Regions from separate parts of the Planococcus faecalis genome, predicted to be linked through region 3. Evidence: a T-box and tRNA genes for the amino acid it is inferred to sense, from the RefSeq annotation. Region 3 holds a T-box; the other regions hold tRNA genes.
What was found. A T-box is a leader RNA that pairs with one kind of tRNA and senses whether it is charged. The one in region 3 lies ahead of argS (arginine--tRNA ligase), so its partner is inferred to be a tRNA-Arg.
Positions count from the first base shown of each region.

Region 1: it encodes a tRNA-Arg, which carries the amino acid that the T-box ahead of argS (arginine--tRNA ligase) is inferred to sense. The anticodon was not compared.
Region 2: it encodes a tRNA-Arg, which carries the amino acid that the T-box ahead of argS (arginine--tRNA ligase) is inferred to sense. The anticodon was not compared.

Region 1 is NZ_CP019401.1:1,125,667-1,134,033, forward strand. Features, by position in the region: gene rapZ (RNase adapter RapZ) at 1-523, shown strand, start outside; gene AJGP001_RS05540 (gluconeogenesis factor YvcK family protein) at 528-1,523, shown strand; gene whiA (DNA-binding protein WhiA) at 1,547-2,497, shown strand; gene AJGP001_RS05550 (HPr family phosphocarrier protein) at 2,549-2,806, shown strand; one part of gene AJGP001_RS05555 (IS1182 family transposase) at 2,982-3,551, shown strand; one part of gene AJGP001_RS05555 (IS1182 family transposase) at 3,554-4,345, shown strand; gene clpP (ATP-dependent Clp endopeptidase proteolytic subunit ClpP) at 4,463-5,074, opposite strand; tRNA gene AJGP001_RS05565 (tRNA-Arg) at 5,247-5,318, shown strand; gene AJGP001_RS05570 (glutaredoxin family protein) at 5,823-6,053, shown strand; gene AJGP001_RS05575 (sugar-binding transcriptional regulator) at 6,161-7,204, shown strand; gene gap (type I glyceraldehyde-3-phosphate dehydrogenase) at 7,205-8,212, shown strand; gene AJGP001_RS05585 (phosphoglycerate kinase) at 8,324-8,367, shown strand, end outside.
Region 2 is NZ_CP019401.1:1,401,829-1,410,195, forward strand. Features, by position in the region: gene rph (ribonuclease PH) at 1-743, shown strand, start outside; gene AJGP001_RS07005 (XTP/dITP diphosphatase) at 740-1,351, shown strand; tRNA gene AJGP001_RS07010 (tRNA-Arg) at 1,490-1,563, shown strand; gene AJGP001_RS07015 (acyltransferase family protein) at 1,782-3,782, shown strand; gene AJGP001_RS07020 (TIGR04104 family putative zinc finger protein) at 4,016-4,315, shown strand; gene AJGP001_RS07025 (tetratricopeptide repeat protein) at 4,373-5,383, shown strand; gene tig (trigger factor) at 5,486-6,772, shown strand; gene clpX (ATP-dependent protease ATP-binding subunit ClpX) at 6,947-8,218, shown strand.
Region 3 is NZ_CP019401.1:1,676,234-1,684,600, forward strand. Features, by position in the region: gene AJGP001_RS08350 (thiamine pyrophosphate-binding protein) at 1-24, shown strand, start outside; gene AJGP001_RS08355 (hypothetical protein) at 328-924, opposite strand; T-box leader at 1,338-1,550, shown strand; gene argS (arginine--tRNA ligase) at 1,605-3,296, shown strand; gene AJGP001_RS08365 (hypothetical protein) at 3,583-3,795, shown strand; gene AJGP001_RS08370 (GNAT family N-acetyltransferase) at 4,015-4,470, opposite strand; gene AJGP001_RS08375 (DinB family protein) at 4,823-5,353, opposite strand; gene AJGP001_RS08380 (nucleotidyltransferase family protein) at 5,518-6,093, shown strand; gene AJGP001_RS08385 (hypothetical protein) at 6,326-6,700, shown strand; gene AJGP001_RS08390 (P-loop NTPase family protein) at 6,806-7,351, shown strand; gene AJGP001_RS08395 (phosphotransferase) at 7,386-8,180, shown strand.

The DNA.
Region 1 (8,367 bases), 550 kb from region 3:
ATTGGTTTTGGGTGGCATTAAAAAAGAGCGTGATATGCTAAGTGACCTTCAAGGGAGAGCACAGCATATATACAATACTTCTAACATGAAGCCTCGCCAACTAAAAGAACGAATCATTGCCGATTTTTCATCAAAGACCAGTAATGTCTTTACCGTAAACGTCTTGTCTTTCGGATTTAAACACGGCATGCCGATTGATGCTGATTTGGTGTTTGATGTACGCTTTTTACCAAACCCTTATTATATTGAAGAGTTGAACCCGCTAACAGGGCTTGATGAGCGAGTGTCGAGCTATGTACTAAAATGGCAAGAAACGCAAACGCTGCTAGAAAAATTAACTGATTTACTGCAGTTTATGATTCCACAGTACAAAAATGAAGGGAAGGCACAACTTGTTATCGCCTTCGGTTGTACAGGAGGCCAACACCGCTCGGTTACGTTAGCTGAGTACTATGGCAAGCTTCTGGCACAGAATAATAAAGTGATTATCACGCATAGAGACATTAAAATTAGAAAGGATTGAGTGCATGGAACATAATCAGCACCGGAAACGTATCGTTATTTTAGGCGGCGGCACGGGACTGTCTACATTGTTGCGTGGGTTAAAATTGTATCCACTGGATTTGACGGCTATTGTAACAGTGGCAGACGATGGTGGAAGTTCGGGACGCTTAAGAAATGACCTGGATATTCCACCCCCGGGAGATATTCGAAATGTTATGGCAGCTTTATCAGATACAGAACCTTTAGTTGCTGAAATGTTCCAATATCGATTTAAGCACTCCTTAGATCTTGACGGTCATTCTTTGGGTAATCTAATGCTTGCGGCACTGACGGATATTACAGGCGACTTTTCCCATGCAGTCCGCGAAATGAGTCGTGTATTAAGTGTCAATGGCACGGTTTTACCTGCCGCCAACCAAATTGTTACGCTTAGCGCAGAGCTAGAAGATGGGACGATTATAAAAGGGGAATCCAAAATTCCTGCCTATTTACAGCCAATTAAAAGTGTGTTTATTGAACCACATGATGTTAAAGCCTTGCCTGCAACAATTGCAGCAATTAAAAATGCAGACGTAATTGTTGTGGGTCCAGGTTCTTTATACACCAGTATTTTGCCGAACTTGTTAGTGAAAGATATTAAAAAAGCAGTCATAGCTGCTAAGGCAAAGAAAATATACATCTGTAATTTAATGACACAAGCAGGGGAGACTTATCAATATACAGCCTCTGACCATGTTCAAGCACTTTACAATCATGTCGGAGAAAAATTTCTAGATGCTATTCTAATTGATAAAGTCCAAATGCCGTCTAACATTGCAGAACGTTACGAAAAAGAGAAAGCATGGCCTGTTGAGTATGACGAAGAGCGCCTGAAAAAAATGGGTCTCGAAGTCTACAGAAAAGACATTGCTAATATCTCTGGAGAAACTGTACGTCACGAGCCGACGAAAGTTGCAGAATGGTTATTCGAATATGCTGATGGCCGTGCTAGTGAAGATTCGAAGCAGTTGTATTTTTGACGCTTTGAAAGGAGGAACGAATTTTGTCTTTTGCATCCGAAACAAAAAAAGAAATGACACAAATAGAGATAGATGATTGCTGCGGCAAAGCAGAGCTTTCCGCAATGATCCGGATGAATGGCACTCTATCGTTTTCCAATCGGCAATTGAGCCTGGATATTCAAACTGAGAATGCGGCGATCGCCCGCCGTATTTACACGTTATTAAAACGTTTTTACAAAACTTATCCCGTCGAATTGCTGGTTAGAAAAAAGATGCGCTTAAAAAAGAATAATATTTACATTTGTAGAATCCGAGAAGGCGCTAAGCATATTCTCGAAGATCTCGAAATTTTGACTGAAGGATTTCAATTCCAGCACCAGATTGTCAAGTCGCTGATTGAAAAGAACTGTTGCAAACGTTCGTATATCCGAGGTGCCTTTTTAGCTGGAGGATCTGTCAATAATCCTGAAACGTCATCTTACCATCTCGAAATTTACTCGCTCTACAAAGACCATGCAGACTCGTTAGTTGAATTAATGAACGAATTTCGTTTGAATAGCAAAACGATTGAACGTAAAAAAGGATTTGTGACTTACCTGAAAGAAGCAGAAAAAATTTCTGATTTTCTAAGCATTACAGGCGCACATTCTGCTTTATTGAAATTTGAGGATGTTCGAATTATTCGAGATATGCGTAATAGCGTTAATCGGTTAGTAAATTGTGAAACCGCTAACTTAAACAAAACCATCGATGCGGCATTGCGGCAAGTAGAAAATATTCGATTTATCGACCAAACAATTGGCATTGACCAATTGCCTGAAAGACTACGTGAAATCGCCAGACTCCGGGTAGAGTGTCAAGATGTGACGTTAAAAGAGCTAGGGGAAATGGTATCGGGCGGAACCGTCAGCAAGTCGGGGGTAAACCATCGTCTGCGAAAAATTGATGAGATTGCAGCATCCCTGAGAAATGGAGAAATGATCGGCCGCTAGCTAGGCTGTTCGTTTATATAGAAGAGAGTTGAGTTTTGGAGGAGGATCCGTATGGTTGAAAAACAAGTAAAAGTACGATTAAAATCAGGTCTTCAAGCAAGACAAGCAGCGTTATTTGTTCAAGAAGCAAATCGATACAGCGCAGATGTTTATTTGGAAAAAGACAATAAGAAAGTAAACGCCAAAAGTATTATGGGAATTATGAGCTTGGCAATTAGTAAAGGAACAGAAGTCACCATTTCTGCAGAAGGCTTGGATGAAGAAAAAGCGGTTCAGTCTTTATCGGAGATTATTGAAAAAGAAGCGTAAAAAAGCAGCAATCTATTATTTCAAGTAACTTCCACAAACGAAACGTATAAAAAAACTCACAGTCAAAGATGACTGTGAGTTTTCAGGCTGTCGAGAAACCCTCTCGACAGTCTTTTTTTGTTTATTTCGATACTTTTTTGATGTAAACTGAAAGAAAAAGAAGGAGCGAAGTCCCATGATTGGTCCCGTCAAAAATCACCGTCATGAACAGGTCACCGTCTCAATTGATGAACTCGTGCCATACGACCATTTTCTTCGTACCGTTGATGCCCTCATTGATTTTTCTTTTATTGAACGGATTGCTTCCCCTTATTATTGTCCGGATAACGGCCGTCCCGCCATTCCGCCCATTACCTTATTCAAAATGATTTTCATCGGCTATTTTTATAGCGTTCGTTCAGAACGCCAACTGGAAAAAGAGATTCGGGATAACATTGCTTACCGATGGTTTTTGGGCTATTCTCTCGTCGACCGGATTCCAGATCACTCCACCATCAGTTTCAATCGGAAGGGCCGATTTGAAGACACCTCGGTCTTTGAAGAAATCTTCGACGAAACGGTTCGTCAGGCAAAAGCCCACGGCATGGTGAGTGGCCGCGTGCTTCTGTCCGATTCCACGCATATCAAAGCCAATGCCAATAAGAACAAGTTTATCCGAAAAGCAAAGGCCGAAAAAGTGGTGAGCTACCTGGGGGAATTGGAAGAAGCGGTCGTAGCTGACCGGGAGGCCCATGGAAAAAAGCGCTGAAGCCGAAGGTGATTCGGCCCGTTGCCAAAACCAAACCGGCGATGACCCGCGAAAGCGTGACCGATCCAGATAGTGGGTTCCTCATGCGAAACCAGAAACCTCAAGGTTTTTTCTATCTCGACCACCGAACGGTGGATGCCAAATACAATTTCATCACGGATACCTATATCACGGCCGGCAATATGCACGACGCCGTTCCTTATTTGGACCGGCTCGCTGTACAAAAGAAGAAGTTTGCTTTTCCGGTGGAAGCCGTCGCCTTGGATGCCGGCTATTTTACCGGCCACATCTGTAAAACGTTAAACGAAGCCGGAACGTTTGTGGTCATGGGCTACCGCCGTTTCAAAGGCGGTAACCCGAAAGTGCCGAAACGGTTATTTACGTATGTCCCTTCACTGGATGCGTATGCTTGCCCCATGGGCTGTAAGTTGTCCTACGCCACCACAGATCGAGAGGGATATCGGCAGTACAAAAGCCGGCCGGAGGATTGTGAACATTGTCCACTGCGCTCGAATTGTTTTTCCGCGAAAAGCAAGCAGCGCTCGATTTTCCGACACATCTGGGAAGACGAAAAAGAAAAGGTGCGCGCCAACAAGCGCACCCCCAGCGGAAAAAAGCTATACAAGTTACGAAGCCAGACCATCGAACGGAGTTTCGCCGATGCGAAAGAACTCCATAGTTTCCGTTACGCAAGGCGACGAGGGCGCAAGTCTGTCCAAGAACAGGCTTATCTGACAGCCGCAGTGCAAAACATCAAAAAAATGACCCTTCTGCTAAGCAGAAGGGTCTAAAAACTTCACGTTCTTTTGTTTCTTGACCAATCCACTGAGAAGATAATCGATAAAACCTTAGTTTCTCAACAAGCTGAAAACTCACAGTCAAAGATGACTGTGAGTTTTTTGCTTGATTTAGTTTTCTTTTTTGTGGTTTTCAGGCAATTTGCTACGTGTAATCACTTGGTCGATTAAGCCGTATTCAAGTGCGCGTTCTGCTGTCATGAAGTTATCGCGATCTGTATCTTTAGCGATAACTTCGATTGGCTGACCTGTGCGCTCAGAAAGAATCTGGTTTAATTTTTCGCGAAGGTGAAGAATGCGTTTTGCTGCAATTTCGATTTCAGTCGCTTGTCCTTGGGCACCACCAAGCGGTTGGTGAATCATTACTTCAGCATTTGGAAGCGCAAGGCGTTTGCCTTTTGTTCCTGCTGCAAGTAGGAAAGCACCCATTGAAGCAGCCATACCGATACAGATTGTTTGAACGTCTGGACGGATAAACTGCATCGTATCATAAATCGCCATACCAGCTGTGATACTACCACCTGGGCTGTTAATGTAGATTGAAATATCCTTATCTGGATCTTCTGCTTCAAGGAATAGAAGTTGCGCCACAATAGAGTTTGCAACGTTATCGTCAATTGCACTACCTAGCATAATGACGCGGTCTTTTAACAAACGTGAGTAAATATCGTAAGCACGTTCGCCTCGGCTAGTTTGTTCGATTACTGTAGGAATTAAGTTCATAGAATAGTTCCTCCTCGATTAAGTGTTTTGCAAACAATGCTGAAAGTTCTCTCAGCTGTACTATTATCATACACATCATGGTCAATGAAGGTCAAATCTAACGAATCAAAAAAACGGACTTGATTATGTTGAAATATTTTTGTATAATAGAAAAGTCGCTAATAGCGAAAACGCCCTCGTAGTGTAATGGATCACACGTAAGATTCCGGTTCTTGAAATGGAGGTTCGATTCCTTCCGAGGGCATAAGAAAAGCGCAACAACTCCTTGAATCCGGAAAAAGCCTATTAAACTAAAATCTATTGTTCTAAAGTTGAGAAATGCCCCTTTGCCTTAGTTGGTAAAGGGGTGTTTTTTACTTTTGGCTGTATTTTTTGATTTCAAAAAACCAAAGAGAAAAGGGAAGTTTAAAAGAGCCGGTAGAAAGGGAAATGACTAGTAGCTTATACTAGTAAAGAAAGCAACAGGTGAGCAAATTATTGATTCTTATTGTCATCGTATCTATTGGTAGTGTAGCAGCGATTTTCATACCAATATAATGGCTTCGTGCACCTTAAAGAAGAGAGTAACCAGTGTTAAGCACAAATTGAAATTTAGTAACAGTGTACACTTGATTTACTACCTAACTTAGTAGAAACAATGGAAGGTTCTGTTGATCAATAGCAACATGTTATTGATTGTCTGACAGATATCGGTTTGGAGAAAGTTTCTCCAGTAACTTCATACTTTTATTTAGAAAGAAGGAGACAGATGTACACTTTATACACGCGTTCTAATTGCCCTCTTTGCGAGGAAGCCAAATTGATGATTGCACTAGTCAACGAGGAGGTACCATTGCCTTACACAGAAGTAGATATCGAAAGTGATGAAGCCTTACACGAAAAATACATGATGATGATCCCTGTATTAGAAAAAAACAATCGCGTATTGGTGTATGGCAATATTGGTTATGTTGAATTACTGGAAGCGTTAGAAACTTAACGCTTCTTTTTATTTGCAATTAAAAGAAAGATTAGGTAGAATGAATTTAGTGGGACGCATAATTAATTAGTGGGACAAAAAACGTCCAGATAGAATGGAGTGAACCTATGGATGCATTATCTGTCGCTCAGCAAAAGTTGATGCCGGAAATGTCCGAACTCCTGAAAAAACGTTATCAAATTTTACAGATTATCAACTTGGAACAGCCAATCGGTAGGCGAACTTTGAGTGAAGTTGCCGGGTTGACAGAGCGAGAAATTAGAAAAGACACGGATTTACTACGCAATCAGCAATTGATTGAAATGAAAGCAGCGGGCATGACAGTTACTTCGCAAGGATTGGAAGTGCTAGAGAAGCTAAAAGTTTTTGTGCGTGAAATGTCTGGACTGACAGATATGGAAATACAGCTACAAGAAATTCTAGGAATTACGAAAGTTGTGATTTTACCGCAAGATAGCGATGAAATTCCAGCAGTGAAGTCTCATATTGGTAAAGAGGCTGCTCGTTTTTTGGAAACGTTGTTTGCCCGCTATAAGAAAATCGCTGTTACTGGCGGTAGCACAATGGCGGCTATTTCGAAAGAACTAACGAACGGAAAGCCCGACAAAGCGCTGCAATTTATCGCTGCACGCGGTGGACTGGGAGAAGATGTTTTGCACCAAGCAAATACGATTGCAGCTGCATTTGCCGAAAAAACAGGTGGTTCATTTAAGACGCTATACTTGCCTGATCATTTGAGTGCAGAAGCATTTGCCATGATGATGAAAGAACCAGTGATCAAAGAAATGATGGATTTGTACGATCAAACAGATGTTGTCGTCCACGGGATTGGCAATGCAGGAGAGATGGCGGTTCGTCGGCACTCTTCTACTGAAGAAGTTGAAAAAATTCATTCAGGCGGAGCGATTAGTGAGGCTTTCGGCTATTATTTCGATAAAGACGGAAAAATTGTTTATCGCATTCGAACGGCGGGCATTCAATTAGAGCAGGTGCAAAAAGCGACAACTGTTTTGGCAGTTGCCGGTGGTGAATCTAAAGCAAGAGCGATTTTATCGTACGCTAAAAACGCAGCGAGTCCGACAGTGTTGATCACAGACGAAGGTGCTGCACGAAAAATTATGGAATTGACTAAAAAATTGGAGGAATACTAAATGACTTTAAAATTAGCAATTAACGGATTTGGACGTATAGGACGCATTGTATTTCGTGAAGCTTTAACAAATGACGAAGTAGAAGTGGTAGCAGTAAACGATTTGACAGACGCAAAAATGTTGGCACATCTTTTGAAATACGATTCTGTTCATGGTATTTTAGACGCTGAAGTTTCAGTTGATGGCGACAACATTGTTGTTAACGGCAAAACAATCCGCGTATTCTCTGAAAAAGATCCAGCTAACCTTCCTTGGGGCGAGCATGGCATAGACATCGTTGTTGAATCTACTGGATTCTTCACGGATGCTGCTTCTGCTTCTAAACACATCGAAGCCGGCGCTAAAAAAGTAATCGTTTCAGCACCAGGCAAAAACGGCATGAAGACACTTGTTATGGGTGTTAACCACGAAACATATGATCCGAAAGAGCATCATGTGATTTCAAATGCTTCATGTACAACAAACGGTCTTGCAGGAATGGCGAAAGTATTGAACGAGCGTTTCGGTATCAAACATGCAATGATGACAACGATCCACTCTTACACAAATGACCAAATTCTTTTAGATTCTCCGCACAGTGACTTCCGTCGTGCGCGTGCAGCTGCAGAATCAATGATTCCGACAACTACTGGTGCAGCTTTAGCAGTTGCAAAAGTATTGCCTGAATTAGAAGGCAAAATTGATGGAATGGCGATCCGCGTTCCAACACCAAACGTTTCACTTATCGATTTAGTTGCTCATCTTGAAAAAGACGTAACTGTCGAAGAAGTGAACAAAGCATTAAAAGATGCAGCAGAAAACGAATTAAAAGGATTCATGGACTACAGCGAATTGCCGCTAGTATCTAGAGACTATAACGGCAACACAGCATCAGCTACAATCGATGGTCTTTCAACGATGATGGTTGGCGATAACATGGTTAAAGTTCTTTCATGGTACGATAACGAATCTGGTTACTCAGGCCGTTGTATCGACCTTGCGCTTCACATGTACAAAACGGGCTTATAATCCCGAAATCATAGCTTAATTACCAATGAACCTCTATAATAAAAGAGGGTAAAAGGGGCGGGGAACTTACCCCGCTCCTTATTTTTTTGAATACAAATAGGAGGTATTTTCATGCAGCAGAAAATGACCATGAAAGATTTGGATTTGAAAGGAAA
Region 2 (8,367 bases), 270 kb from region 3:
GCATAGATAATAGACAAACTAACGAGTTGCGTCCTGTTTCAGTGGACGTAGACTATTTGATTCACCCAGAAGGTTCGGTATTAATCACGGTGGGACAGACGAAAGTAATCTGTACAGCGACGATTGAAGACAAAGTTCCAGGATTCTTGAGAGGTCAAGGCAAGGGCTGGATAACAGCAGAATATTCCATGTTGCCACGTGCAACGAACAGCCGAAACCGTCGTGAGGCTTCAGCTGGAAAAATTGGTGGACGGACAATGGAAATTCAGCGACTGATTGGTCGTGCATTGCGAGCTGTTGTGGATCTTGAGAAGCTAGGTGAGCGTACATTGTGGATCGACTGCGACGTAATCCAAGCAGATGGTGGAACGCGTACAGCATCGATTACAGGGGCATTTATCGCTATGACGATGGCTATTAGTAAGCTAGAGCTTCCGGCATTTCCAGTAACGGACTTTCTTGCTGCAACAAGTGTCGGCGTTACAGCTGAAAACGGATCCATTCTTGACTTGAATTACGTTGAGGATTCTAGCGCTGAAGTTGATATGAACCTAGTTATGACAGGGGCAGGTCATTTCGTGGAATTGCAAGGAACGGGAGAGGAGTCTACGTTTACACGTGCTCAACTCAACGAATTGCTGGACCTTGGAGAAGCAGGAATCCATCAATTGATTGCGATGCAGCGTAGCGCGCTAGGTGATATTGCTGCTCGTATTGGAGAAAAGGTCGTTGTGGAACAATGAAAAAAATTGTAATTGCAACTCAAAACAAAGGCAAAGCTAAAGATTTTGAAGCTTTGCTTGCCCCTCTTGGGTATAAAGTGTTGACTCTACTAGACGTAGCACAAGACCTGGATGTAGAAGAAACGGGTGTCACTTTTGAAGAAAACGCCATCTTAAAAGCAGAAGCCGTTTCGAAAGTATTAGGTATTCCTGTTATTTCCGATGATAGTGGATTAGAAATTGATGCATTGAACGGTGAACCAGGTGTCTATTCAGCACGCTATGCGGGTGCTGCTAAGAGCGATAGCGCAAATATTGATAAAGTGCTTGAGAAAATGTCTGGCGTGCCTGAAAACGGACGTACAGCACGTTTTCGTTGTGTGCTAGCGGTAGCAGCACCTAACGAGAAGACTGAAACGTTTTCGGGCTCTTGTGAAGGAATTATTCTTAGTACGCCTCAAGGCAATAATGGTTTTGGCTATGATCCCATTTTTTACGTTCCTGCACAAAGCAAAGCGATGGCTGAATTGTTGCCTCACGAAAAGGCTGCAATTTCCCATCGCGGCAATGCCTTGCGCGAGTTACAACAGCGCATGCCTAAGTGGTTAGATGAAGAAAAACAAAGCTGAATTCATTTATTTTAATGTTTTTTTAAAATAGCATTGACTTTTCTTCAAATCATTTCTATAATTAAAATTGTCTTTCAATAGAAAAGCAAAGCCGCAAGCGAAATCTTGTGCCACCGTCTAGTCTCTAAGAAAGCTTTAGTCTCAGTAGCTCAGCTGGATAGAGCAACGCCCTTCTAAGGCGTCGGTCGGGGGTTCGAATCCCTCCTGGGACATTATAGGAATGTACATAATTCGAACAAAACCTCCACATCGTTTATTAAACGGTGTGGAGGTTTTGTGTGTAGAAAAAGTATTAAGGACGCTCAACATGTCTGTTTGTAGGTCTATTGCCGACTCGAATAAATCTAATTTACAGAAAAAAAGTGAGAAATTAAGAATATGATACAATTGTATTCAACTATTTATCAATAATAAGGAGTGGCGAAAGTTTATGGAAACCAAAAGGCGTATTCGCCCCGAATTGGAAGGCTTGCGTACAATTGCGGCGATACTAGTAGCCATTTATCATATATGGTTTAATCGAGTTTCAGGTGGCGTAGATGTCTTTTTTGTTGTATCGGGATTTTTGATCACAACATCTTTATTGTCTATGTACCGGAAAAATGGCAAAGTATTGTACTTTTCTTATATTGTCAAACTGATGAAACGATTGTTGCCTACAGCTTGGCTAATTAGTATTACAACTTTAATTGCGGGTCTATACATATTGCCAGTGTTTACAAAGCAACAAACACTTAACGAATTTTTAGCTTCGGCGTTTTATTTTCAGAATTGGCGGCTTGCCATCGATTCTGTAGATTATTTGGCTCAGAACAACAGTGCTTCTCCGTTTCAGCATTTTTGGGCGTTGAGCATTCAATTTCAGTTTTACTTAGTTTGGTTATTGCTGTTTTTTGTGGCGATTACTTTATTAAGACTTTTCTCAAGCAATCACATTAAACGTATGCTGATCATCGTGATTTCGGTAGTTGCGATCGCATCTTTCGGCTATTCTGTTTACTTAACGATTGTCAATCAGCCAGTTGCTTATTACCATACCTTCACACGTGTATGGGAATTTGGAGTAGGTGGAATCCTTGCGTTAACCATTCATAAAATAGTGATTTCCTCACGTCTTTCCTGGGTTTTAGGGTGGATGGGGTTAATCGGATTGATTAGCTGCGGCATCGTCTTGCAAGTATCCCAGCTGTTCCCAGGTTACGCTGCATTATGGCCAGTGTTGTCCGCTGTCCTGATTATCGTTGCTGGGAATTATTCGACCCATTTCAGTGCTTTCCAATTGCTCAGCTGGAAGCCTTTAGTGAAATTCGGAAGTATTTCGTATGCGTTTTATTTGTGGCATTGGCCGCTCCTGATTTTCTATTATGCTTTGTTCGAGGTCGAAACCGTGTCACTTATAGGTGGATTGCTCATCATGACCGTCGCCGCGATTCTTGCTTATGTGACAATTTACGGCTTCGAAGTACCTGTTCGAAACATCCAATTGTCCCTTTGGAAAACAGCGAGTATCATTTTAGTTTTCTCAGGAGCTATATGGCTTTCAACATTTATCTACCAAGAAAGTTCTTTGGCATTACCTGTCACTGACTCAGAAACATTAAGTGAGAGAATCAACGATCATCCAGGAGCAGCTGTTTATTTGGAGGATGGTCGCTTAACACCTCTAGCTGAATTTGATGAGCCGTTCATTCCGAGACTTGAAGTTGCAGAACAAGATCGATCGGTTATTTACGAAGAGCGTTGCATGGTAGGGAAAGTCACTACCGCAGCAAAGGTTTGTGAATATGGGGAGCTCATAGATTACGATTACACCATCGCTTTGGTCGGTGGATCTCATTCAGCCCACTGGCAACCCATGCTCGAAGAGTTGGCTAAAATGCATAACTTGAAAATTGTCACTTATCTCAAGAGCAGTTGTCGGTTTACAGAAGAGGACGTGCCCGGTTCTCCAGAATGTGCCGAGTGGTTCACAAACGTGAAAACAAAAATTGCGAAAGATACACCCGACCTTATTTTCACTGTGGGAAATGTAGGCAGCCAACAAGAGGAGTTTGACGAAGTTTCAGACGGCTTTATCGAAGCTTGGAAGTATTTTGAGAAACAAGACATTCCTTTATTTTTGGTGCGCGACACTCCTTGGTATAAACAACATGTTTTAACCTGCCTCAGTCAGAACGCAGATGAACCAGAACAGTGTAAAGCAAAACAAGAAGAAATTGTTAGAGACGTCAATCCGATAACGCAAGCTGATTATCTGCCGGAAACTGCTACAACCATTGATTTGACGGATTATTTCTGTGACGGTGAGTATTGTCATTACGTCGTCGGAAATGTTATTACTCATTTTGATGCCAATCACTTAACGGCTACGTTTTCTCGAAGTTTTGCGCCTGTTTTTGAAAAACCAATTCTCGAAGCCTTAGAAAAGTAATGTAGAAACGTTCATAAGCTACTAGCCTGTAAGAGGCTGGTAGCTTATTTTTCTTTGGTTGAAAAACTGCTGTACGAGCAGGCAGCGGAAACAAATAGTTAGTGAACAGAAGACCGAGCTGAGAGAGGATGGAAAGGATTTGTTTACTTTTCTATTGTTTCTACTAGTTCCTACATGACGATTAATGAAACCAAACAGTAGTTAATGCGTAGTAATGCTAAGGAGGTGTTTCTGTGCCGACGTGTAAACACTGCAAAAACCAATGGACCTGGAAGCAATCAATGAAGGCATCATGGAAAATGAGTAGCTCGATGCGTTGCCCGTACTGTCTAAGTGACCAATACGCCACTGCAAAATCAAGGCGACGTACGATGATACTAAATTGGGTGATTTTATTGCCTTTGCCATTGTCTACACTTATGGATCTTTCGTTAACTTCTTCACTTCTTATGATGGTCGGATTGTTCGCAAGTGCTTTACTACTGATTCCCAAGTTTCTAGAGTTGAGCAATGAACATGAAGTTTTTTGGTGAAGTTAGATTGCCTGAGCAATGCTGAGGTTTTTATTTTCTGCGTAAAGGGAATATGATATGATGATGAAACACAAAAGAGGTGGTACTGTGCGAAAGAAATACCGGGAGTTGAAACGCAAAGGAAATGTCATTGTTTTTCCAACAACCGTCAATCGATTATTGTCAGAGGGTATGACGTTCCTAAAAGAAGAACAATACGAAGATGCTCGAGATTGCCTCTACCAGGTGCTGTCTTATGAACCTGATCATGCAGCCGCTTTAGGTGGTTATGCATATTGTCTCTACGAACTTGGAGAGTTTGTCGAAGCATTAGAGGTGTGTAGAGAACTGTTGCAAATCGGTCCGATCCATTACTTGGAGACGATGGAGCTATACATAAGCATTTTAATGCAAGTCCGTGAATTTGAAGAAGCAGAAAAAATGATTGAAGTCTTAATAGAAGAAAAAGTTTTACCTGAAGAGCGACTTGAGCAGTTTCACCAATTGCGTGAACTGAATGAGCGGATTGCGGCGAATGTAGCGACTGAGAAAGTAGATGCATCGCTTTATGCCATTGAAAACTTTTTGGTGTTGCATCCTTCTGAGCAAGAACAGTTGATTTTAGCTTTGCCGACCACGTCCTACCAGGCGTTAAAGAAAAAATTGCTAGCGATCATCGAGCACCCGGAAGCCGATTTGTTGACGAAGACATACATATTATTTATGCTATTTCAAGAAAAAATTGAAGCACAAGTAAAAGTTCAAAAATTCCATTACACAGGCGTATTTAAAACCGAAAGTTTGCCCGATCCATTGAATAACAAGCGTATTAGGCAGATGACGAATCTCTTAGAAGATTCTTTGGCAAAAGATCCGACGCGACTTGAATTGGTTAAAGAATTATTCGAACGTCATATCTATCTCTTGTATCCATTCGTTTGGGATGATTTTAAGGTAGAAGAAGTTGTACAGGCGTATATGGATTATACTGAAGGTTTGTTCAATGGAAAGACGTCATTTAATGAAGATGAAAAGCTACTGGAACTGATTCAGCAAGCGGAACTGTGGTTTGAGATGCGTAATGGGTAGAAATAGTTGAACCTGACAGCATGTGTGCTATAATATGTAGGTTGTCAAAATTCGTATAAAACGTAAAATGACTTTTTAGAAAATGTTTGGAGGGCTTATAATATGTCAGCAAAATGGGAAAAACAAGAAGGTAACACAGGAGTATTAACAGTTGAGGTTCCTGCAGAAGAAGTAAACGCCGGTCTTGATAAAGCGTTTAAGAAAGTTGTTAAAGAAATCAACGTACCAGGTTTCCGTAAAGGGAAAATGCCTCGTCAAATGTTCGAAAAACGTTTCGGTGCAGAATCACTTTACCAGGATGCATTAGACTTCATCTTACCGGACGCCTATGCAAATGCAGTTGAAGAAGCAGGAATCAACCCAGTTGACCGTCCTGAAATCGACATCGAAACAATCGAAAAAAACCAGCCGCTAGTGTTTACAGCTAAAGTAGTTGTAAAGCCGATTGCTGAGCTTGGTGAATACAAAGGTCTTGAAGTATCAAAACCTGATACGGAAGTAACGGATGAAGATATTGAAAACCAATTGAAAGAAAACCAAGAACGTTTAGCTGAGTTGACTGTTAAAGAAGACGAAGCGATCGTTGAAGGCGATACAGCTGTAATCGACTTTGAAGGATTCGTTGACGGAGAAGTATTTGAAGGCGGACAAGGAAATGATTATTCTCTTGAAATCGGTTCAAACTCATTCATTCCAGGATTCGAAGAACAATTGGTAGGCGTGAAGTCTGGAGAAGAAAAAGACGTTGAAGTTACTTTCCCAGAAGAATATCATGCTGCTGAGCTTGCAGGAAAAGCTGCAACGTTCAAAGTTAAAGTAAGTGAAGTTAAAGGAAAAGAACTTCCTGAGCTTAACGACGAACTAGCTAAAGAAATCGATCCTGAAGTTGAAAGCCTAGAAGCACTTCGCACAAAAATGAAAGAAAGCTTAGTTGCTGAGAAAAAATCAGCTGCTGATGCAAAACTTCGTGACGAATTGGTTCAAAAAGCTGCTGAAAACGCAACAATTGATATTCCTCATGCAATGATCCATTCAGAAATGGACCGTATGATGAGTGATTTCGAACAGCGTTTGACTCAGCAAGGCATGAACCTTGAATTGTACTTCCAATTCTCAGGTCAAGACGAAGCTGCACTTCGTGAGCAAATGCACGGTGATGCTGAAACACGTGTACGCGTTTCATTAACACTTGAAGCAATTGCTGAAGCTGAAAACATGAAAGTTACTTCAGAAGATATCGATAAAGAGCTTGAAAAAATGGCTGGTCAATTCAACATGGACATTGAGCAGATCAAAACAGCTTTAGGTGGAACTGAAATGCTTGAAAATGATATCCGCATGCAGAACACAGTTGAGTTCCTAGTGGACAACGCTAAAATTTCTGAGTAACACATAAGTAAAACATAAGTAATAAGAGAAACAAGGTGCGGAGACGCACCTTGTTTTCCACTACATAGAACACCGATTTCACAGAGATGAATCCGCTGAATTGACGATAGATCCAATTAGTTGCTACAATTACGATAATCTTGTAAGATAATGGCTTGAATAGGGGTGAATACATTGTTCAAATTCAATGACGAAAAAGAGCATTTAAAATGTTCGTTTTGTGGCAAACCACAAGAGCAGGTTCGTAAACTGGTCGCGGGACCAGGTGTTTATATTTGTGACGAATGTATTGAGCTTTGTACGGAAATCGTAGAAGAAGAGCTTGGTACAGATGAAGAAGTAGAATTCAAAGAAGTGCCTAAGCCAAAAGAAATCTTAGACATTTTGAATGGCTACGTAATTGGCCAAGAAAAAGCCAAAAAATCACTAGCTGTAGCGGTTTATAATCACTACAAACGCGTGAACTCTAATAGCAAGATTGATGATGTTGAATTATCGAAATCCAATATTGTTTTAATCGGACCAACAGGAAGCGGTAAAACGTTACTGGCACAAACGTTAGCGCGTATTCTAAATGTACCGTTTGCAATTGCAGACGCCACTTCATTAACAGAAGCAGGTTATGTCGGTGAAGACGTGGAAAACATTCTTTTGAAGCTAATTCAAGCTGCAGATTATGATGTTGAACGCGCAGAAAAAGGAATCATTTATATCGATGAGATCGATAAAGTGGCACGTAAATCTGAAAATGCATCGATCACACGTGATGTATCGGGTGAAGGCGTGCAGCAGGCCCTTCTGAAAATTTTAGAAGGCACAACTGCAAGCGTACCTCCACAAGGCGGACGCAAGCACCCTCATCAAGAATTTATCCAAATCGATACGACGAATGTATTGTTCATCGTAGGTGGTGCATTTGACGGAGTCGATCAAATTATTAAACGCCGTCTTGGCAATAAAATCATCGGTTTTGGTGCAGATCCGAACAAAGAGGAAATGGATGAGAAATCATTGCTTAGTCAATTGATTCCTGAAGATTTGTTGAAGTTCGGTTTGATTCCTGAATTTATCGGTCGTTTGCCTGTATTGGCAAGCCTTGAGCAATTGGATGAAAAAGCGCTAGTCCAGATTTTGACTGAGCCTAAAAATGCATTGATCAAGCAATACCAAAAAATGATGGAGCTTGATGGCGTCAAATTAACGTTTGAGCCTGAAGCACTTGTTGAAATTGCGAAACTTGCAATTGAGCGCAAAACCGGTGCACGTGGACTACGCTCAATTATCGAAAACACGATGCTTGAAGTCATGTTCGACTTGCCTTCACGTGAAGACATTGTTGAATGCATCATTACAAAAGAAACTGTTGCGGACAGCGTGCAACCTAAACTTATCTTAGAAGATGGTTCAGAGTACGTTAACGACAACGATGAGAAAACATCCGCATAATGAGTGGAACTCCACACAGTGCGCAAACTTGCTGAGTGGTAGATAGACCAATCAAAAGGATGATACGGGCTGACTCTGATCGTGCGAATCCGCGCGTTCTGAGTTAGCCTGTTTTTTATTAGAAAAGCGAAAGTGACCGTTTAGCTCCG
Region 3 (8,367 bases):
TTTCTTTCTTCTTTTGGGAAATAGGAAAGGGAATTGCTATTGATAAACTGATTTCTAAAAGGTTACTGTTTAAAAAGAGAGGCCATTTAAGCTTCAGTAAACGTAATATCATTAAGAAAATAGCGTAGGCGATATTGAAGAAATGAAGTTTATCAAAAGGCTATGCCTTATTTGAAAATCTATAGAAATAGAATAAACGCCACAGCTCACTTTGTCATAGAGCTGTGGCGTTTATGGATTAAAGCGTATACGAAGTGATTTTTATTAGGATGTACACTTGTCTAGTAAGAGCTTAAGCATTTTCTCAAGAGAAAGACACTTATATCTTTATTTTTTAAATTCAGCTTTAAGAAGATAGACAAAATCATATTGTGCTAGTTCATCTATGTGATTTTCAACATCGTTAAAAAAATCAGTAGATAGACTACTTATAACTTGATCATTTGAATAACTAATATTAGCTAATACCAACTCATCGTCAATCGACTTTTTTTCACCTTCAAGTTGTCCCCAAACACTTGCCATATCAACCAAATCTTCTGGATTAATTTCTATATTACTTACGGAACCTGTATGACCGTTACTACTAATTCCAATATTAAACGTCTGTTTTTCACCATCGTTCTCTAGTTTGGAGGTTGCAAAAATAATAGTACCGTTACCCTCTGCCTCTGCAGATAGAGAACCAACTGTCTCCTCAATCAATGTACCTGATTGGTATTTTTCAACCCATACAGATACCTCTTTGTATTCACTATTAATACTGAAATCGAAAACAAATGATTTATCTGAAGTAGTTGTCAATATCGCACGTTCTTTCTCTGTTAATTCAACAGCAAAAATAGAGTTTGATTTTTCAACATCATTTGCACAGGCGCTCAAAAAAACGAACGACAGTGCGAGAAGTGTAGTTACTCTTTTCATTTAATGCCTCCTTTTATCTATCTATTCTATTATCTGTTTATAGTCTAGTTGCGCTGAAGAAACTAACTGAATATTTTTATTATATCGCAAGAAATAGATTTTGACTGATGATTTGCTGGAAATTCATCTTTTTACAAGTTTTGTATTGGTTAATCATTAGTTTTAACGAGTTTATATAAAGAAACAGTATAATAAAAGCTAATCTATGAGAAGAGAAAGCTATTATTCTTCTCATCTTAAAGCCAGAGTAGTCGAAACTAGTCAAGGACAATCTGGAAATTTGCAGAAGGCAAAAGCAACTAAAAAAGCTTCCTTTTTACTGAGTTAGCTATTTGAAAGTAATAATAAATAGTGTCTGTTCTTTAAGGAGTTTGACTTAAGGAAATTAGTAGGGTATGCTAATTGAAAAATATGTAAATTCTATGATGAAGAGAGTAGTTGTAATTAGATCCACTAGCGAGTCAGGGATGGTGAAAGCCTGATAGGTTCTATTACGATGAAGCGCACTTCTAAGAAACTGCCTGAATAATTTAGTAGGGTATTGTCGGGATATCCTGTTATCATGTTGAGCCGGTCCATAATAGTTGGACAATAAGAGTGGTACCGCGGGAAAGCCCGTCTCTGTATAACATATACAGAGACGGGCTTTTTTATTTTTATCTAAAAAAGGGGGAGATTGTATGGATTTATTGAGAACTTACGCTGATGAAATTGCTTCAAGTTTGAGCGGAATACTGGAGTTTAATGAGGTTGTGAAATTGATTGAACAACCAAAATATAGCACACAAGGAGATATAGCTTTCCCCTGTTTCACATTGGCAAAGCTACTTAAAAAGTCTCCAGTAGAAATAGCAAAAGACTTGGCACAAAAAGTTTCCCATCCTTTTTTTGAAAAGGTAGTGGCGGAAGGTCCGTATGTAAACTGTTTTTATAACAAAACTGTTGTCAGTTTAAAAACAATAAAAACAGTTTTACATAAGCGCACTGAATACGGATCTTCTGATATGGGACAGTCAAAGGTTATGACTTTAGATTTTTCTTCTCCAAATATTGCGAAACCCTTTTCTATGGGTCATCTTAGATCAACTGTTATTGGTAACTCTTTAGCAAACATATCCGAAAAATGTGGCTTTCAAACAGTTCGAATCAATCACTTAGGTGACTGGGGAACTCAATTCGGTAAATTGATTGCTGCTTATAAAGCTTGGGGGAAAGAAGCAGATGTAAAAAATGAACCCATTAGTGAATTGTTGAAGCTGTATGTTAAGTTCCATGAGAAAGCTGAGGCAGATCCGGCCTTGGAAAATAGCGCGAGACTGTGGTTCAAAAAGCTTGAAGACGGAGATGAGGAAGCGAGAAAATTATGGGAATGGTTCCGAAACGAGTCGCTTCAAGAATTCGCTAAAATTTATAAATTATTAGATATTGATTTTGATTCCTATAATGGTGAAGCATTTTATAACGATAAAATGAATGAAATAGTGAAGTTGCTTGAGGAAAAACAATTGTTGGTGAAGTCAAATGGAGCTGACATTGTTGATTTGAGCAACTATAACTTGCCGCCATTATTAATTAGAAAATCAGATGGTGCTACACTATATGGCACCCGTGATTTAGCAGCAGCTGTTTTCAGAAAAAGAAATTATCAATTTGATAAATCCTTTTATGTAGTAGGACAAGAACAGACACTGCATTTTAAACAATTGTTTTTTGTGCTGGAAAAACTGGGATACGAATGGGCAAATGACATGATCCATGTTCCTTTTGGTTTCATCTTGAAGCATGGGAAAAAGATGTCCACTAGAAAAGGCACAGTAGTATTGCTGGAGCAAGTCATCAAAGAAGCAATTGGACTGGCAGAGAAAAATATAGCTGAAAAAAGTCCGACTTTGGCTTTCAAGGACGAGGTTGCAAAAATGGTCGGAGTTGGAGCTATCATTTTTCATGATTTAAAAAACGAACGTCAAAATAATATAGAATTCTCGCTTTCAGAAATGCTGAAATTTGAAGGTGCTACGGGTCCATACGTTCAATATGCGCATGCAAGAGCTCGTTCGATTTTAACCAAGTCTGGCATTGATAGTTATCATCTCAATCCAGTGGGGTTAAATGATGACTACAGTTGGCCGATCGTAAAGTTATTACTTGCATTCCCAGAAATTATTGCAAAAAGCTTTGATCATGCTGAACCTTCACAAATTGCTAAATACCTAATTTTACTGGCACAAGAATTTAACACCTATTATAGCCACGTGAAAATACTAAACGAAGATCTTGAGCAAGAAGGGAGATTAGCATTGGTTCAAGCAGTAACAATTGTCTTAAAGGAAGGGTTACGATTACTGGGAGTCAAAGCACCTGAAAAAATGTAAGGAAGAAATTTAGCGAAGGGCACGAACTAACTCTTATTTTGATAATAAACGCTAGAAACGTTTTATCTAGGATTGAATATCAGGAAGGGAGGAGGTTGAAGTGCTTTTCTCTTGCTTTATGTCTAGGATCAAATCATATGTACCCGTTTCACTGTTTAGAAGTAGCTATCTGGAGTTCGTATGAGTATATTTAATATAAAGATATGAAATACTCCGGTATACTGAAAGGCTAAACGAAGAAATAGCGGATAGCACGGCCATTTTTTTACTTGAGGGAGTATGTAGAATGATGTTGAAGTACTATACGAAACGTTATGAAGTAATCAAGCAGGGAGCGTATCCGACAAATCGGAAAAAACGAATGTTGGCTACTCTTGTGAGTGACATGGAGGCAGCTTATGCGATTCCAATGCAGAGAGATTTAACGTGGGAGAAGGAAAATGAAGAGGTTTTCTCACTTTACCGTCAGGTTTTTGCAGATAAAGAACTATTTTCTTAATTCTAGTGGATTGCTTTCAAAAAGAAAACGCCCAACCAGGGAACTGGTTGGGCGTTTATGCTTTCGTGTGCAGGGTGTATAAATGTCTCGAGTAGCGAGTGCTTTTTACGATAACTATAGATCACAAAAAGTTTATCGAGTAACGTTCGATTAATCGTTCGGACATTTGCGCAATACGGTCTCATCTTGTATGCATCCAAAAATCGTTTTTTTGATTCGTTAATCGACTAATTGTTTTACAACAGCCATTTCTTTGCCGAACCGATCTCCATGGTCCTCGAATCCCAAACTTGCATATAAATTATGGGCATTCAAGTTGTCTGGATGATAGCCGACGACAATTTTTGTGGCATGCAGTGATTTGGCCATCTCAGCAATCATTAATTTAGTTGCAGCTTTCCCAATTCCTTGACCTTGGAAGGCTTTGTCCACCATTATTCGGTATACCCAATAACCGTCAAGTTCCTCCGGAATAGAGTTATACATCAAAAAGCCGACTGCTTTCTCACCTGTATAGATGGCGTAAGGTTTTAAGCTAGTTTCAAACTTCGATTGAGCAATTGATACAGCATTTGGTTCCATGTATTGTACTTGTTCTTCTGCTACCTCTAATTCACAGCAGTCATACCAATTTTCTGCAGTCAATTCGACGATTTTCACATTTTCTATACTCATAATTTTCCCCTTTCGATTTTCGGGGAATGCGAAATAATGTTAATTAGGCGCTATCCCCTTGTACTCATTAATGGAAACGGTAATTTTGTTTGTCATAATAAACGCCTCCTTGTATAGCACTGGCTCGTTTAGTGAAATTTCTGATCCTGTTGACTATAGCATTTCTTAGTAAATTTTTCTAGATGATTGAGGAATAATATACCAAAAAAATGTGTCATAAAAAACAAGAAGATAGAAGATTCGCTAGAAAAATGATGCATTCAATTGCTTATTTGTCCAAATTTACATACAACTTTTTTAAAACAGTAAATCTAGCTGATTTGGAAATTTTTATTGTTTGTGGGAATCAAGTCTAATAATTAAAATCTTTACTTTTTAACAATCTTTTAATTGTTCGAATTTGTCCGCGATGGTTAATCTCATCCTCCATGACATGGAACCAAAGATAGTAATTATTATAGAGAGTGCCATTAGGCCATATTTTCTCTTCTGCTAACCAACTGTCCTGCTTAGATTTTAGTAATGCTAAAGTGTCTTGTCGAACTTGATGTAATTCGTTCAAATAATAAACAAGAGGATTTTTTTGGATCTCCACTCTAGCTGTATATCCAAGTTCTAAAGAAGTTCTCCATTTTATGTATTCACTTTCTGTCAAATCTCTATTTTCGCTTGAAATAGTTTGATGAACAAATTCAATAGATGCAATATGGGTCAAAAGAGAACCGATGGAATTCCCTCTTTTATCGGATAAATAATCCAAATCTCTTTGACTTAAATCAAAAATCTCATTTAGCGTAACTTCTCTCGTATGTTCCAACATGGAAACAAGTTCCCCAATTTTTTCAGAAAAATTTTCTGTGGGTATTATTCGATAATCTATCATCTGGTTGCCTCCATTCTTTATTAAGATTACTCGTAATATAGATTTTTTAAAGACTTATAATTCCGAAAGTTTTGATATAATTATAGCTACACTGTAAAGACGACCACCTGATGATCTTTTTTCTCTGGCTAATAGTAAATACTTGTGGAAGGGGAGAGAAGTCCGTGATTAAAAGTGAGAACGATATTATTGAATTGATACGAAAAGACGCATGGATGATGAAACTACTTAAAACGGTGAAGGGATTAAATCTTCCTGATAGCTGGATTTGTGCGGGTTTTATTCGCTCGAAAGTCTGGGATACCTTGCATGGATATGGTGAAAGAACTACTCTACGGGATATTGATGTAATTTATTATGATGCTGAAAATTTAGATGAAAAAATAGAAAAACAACTAGAAAGCACCTTAGTAAGTTTACTTCCTAATGTGCCATGGTCCGTAAAGAATCAGGCACGGATGCATAGTAGAAATAGAGTAGCACCTTATAGTTCAGCTATTGACGCAATAGCAAAGTTCCCAGAAACTGCGACCGCGCTAGGAATTAAATTAGACAAAAACGATAACCTAGTATTAATAGCTCCTCATGGAATCATAGATGTAATTAGCTTAACGGTTAGACCGACTCCTTTTTTCACGGCAAATAAAGAGCGTATTGCAGTCTATCAAAAGCGCATTCAACAGAAAAATTGGAGGCTTACTTGGAATCGGTTAATCACTACCTTACATATAAATGAGTAAAAGCTTCTTCGATATATGTAAAGTAACCTAGCATCAGTTGTCAGAGACTAAATGACCGTAAAAGGTAGAAATATGGCGCAACCTTCCCCCATGATCCACTTGCTGATAATTATAGCGATTTGTTGTGGTTCGTCCCATTGAATCATATGTGACGAACCACCTATAGCTATTACTGAAACATTTTCAACATTGCTTCGCAGCTGACCAATCCCTGTCACTCTTGCCGCGATGGATGAAGCAGGTTTATTTCAAAAATAATTTCAAAAATCGTGTAGATGCTGATCCAAAGCTGTTGGAAAGATGGCATAACGACTTTAGAAAATTAAACGGGAAACTAATTGAATGGTTTAACTGCAGGTATCTGAAGGGTGAATTAGTCGAAGACATTCTTTTCAAAAGCGCTATAGATGAAATCAAATTGGAGGATTTAAAAAAGTTTAAAGAAGAAACTCTTGAAGACTTTATATATAGTCAGGAAGATTTACTAAAAGAACTGGAAGTGTATTCATTCCAACAGATTTTAGGATATATTGATTTTTCAATTAAAGAAGTTGTAGATGTTTGGTTGTCTTTGAATAAGGAGTCAACGAGCTCAAATTTATTGTAATACGTGAAGATTGATTCTATTTATTTAATTTACATATCTTCAGATTATCGAAAGAGCAGATGCTAGAATTTGTTTTTTCCAAGTTCTTATGTGGGAGGAGAAATGATGAATAGTAAAATTCATATCATGGGGGCTGCAGGATCAGGAACAACGACACTTGGCAACTCGTTAGCAAACGTCCTGCCATATACCCATTTGGATACGGATGATTATTTTTGGAAAACCAAGTTTACTGAACAAAGGTCTACACTTGAAAGACAGAAAATGCTTAAGGAGGATTTGTCGCGAGATGATCAATGTATCCTGACAGGCGCTGTAGCTGGCTGGGGAAACTGCTTTGTGCCTTATTTCAACCTAGTTATTTTCTTATGGATTCCATCAGAAGTCAGGCTAGCAAGGTTGCAAGAGCGGGAAATAGAACGATACGGAAATGCGGTTTCGCCTAGTGGCAGTAGATACGAGGAATCGCAAGTTTTTCTGAAGTGGGCATCCCTTTATGACCATGCAGGCATGGAAGTCAGAAGCAAAGTCTTGCATGAACAATGGATGGCCGAGTTATCTTGTCCACTTTTAAGAATCAAGGGTGACTATTCAATCGAAGAACGTGTTGCGAAGGTTATGAACTACTTGAATAGGAATAATTCAAGTTAAATTTAAGGGAAGTAAAATTGAGGAGGAGTTGAGCGTGCCCAATTACCAAAATGAAGAAAAACTAGTTGGAGGAAACGTTTCGGATGTCTATCGTAATGGAGACACAGTTCACCGAAAGTTAAAGCCAGAAAGTTTTAAAATTCATGAGCTTTTAAAGCATTTAGCGATTACAGGTTTCCGTCAGTCACCCCAATTTTTAGGGATAGATAACAAGGGGAAAGAGATTTTAACGTTTATTGAAGGAGAGGCTGGTAATTATCCAGTAAAAAAGTATATGTGGTCAGATGAAGTGCTGCAAGAGATAGCGAAAATGCTACGTCTTTATCATGATTCAGTAAGCAATTTTTCATTTGATGACAGCTGGCAATCGTTAGATAATACTCCCCCGAATTATGAAGTGATGTGCCACAATGATTTTGCCATATACAATATTATTTTCAATCATGAAAAACCGGTTGGTATCATTGATTTTGATAATGCTGGTCCTGGCCCGAGAATTTGGGACATAGCATATACCGTTTATACATGTGTCCCTTTAAGTAGGGATAATTTAGCCGAAGCAGATAAAGGAGAAGGTTATTATGATTCTTCAACAGATGCTGATCGCATAAAACGGCGAATAAAGTTATTTTTTGAATCTTATGGGGAGGATATAGAAGAAACGTTTTTGGAAATGGTATTGCTGCGATTAGAAGGATTATGTGAAACAATAGCAAGAAAAGCGAATGAAGGTGATCTAGCCTTTCAAAAGATGATACTAGAAGGCCACGTCGAGCATTATCAAAAGGAAGTTAAGTTCATTCGTGAATACGGTCATGAGTGGATATAATGTAGAATTTCTGAGTTTCACACAGTATGAAAAAAAGTTGAGCAAGAAAATAAGCTTGGAACAGACTACTTGTTTCAAATCCGCCTCGATTTACAGGGTTTATTAATAAGTAAAAATACAATCTAATTTTAAGGTATATAGATGGCCAGGTTATTCTTTTATAGGGATCGAGTCTTAAGGGAAAAAG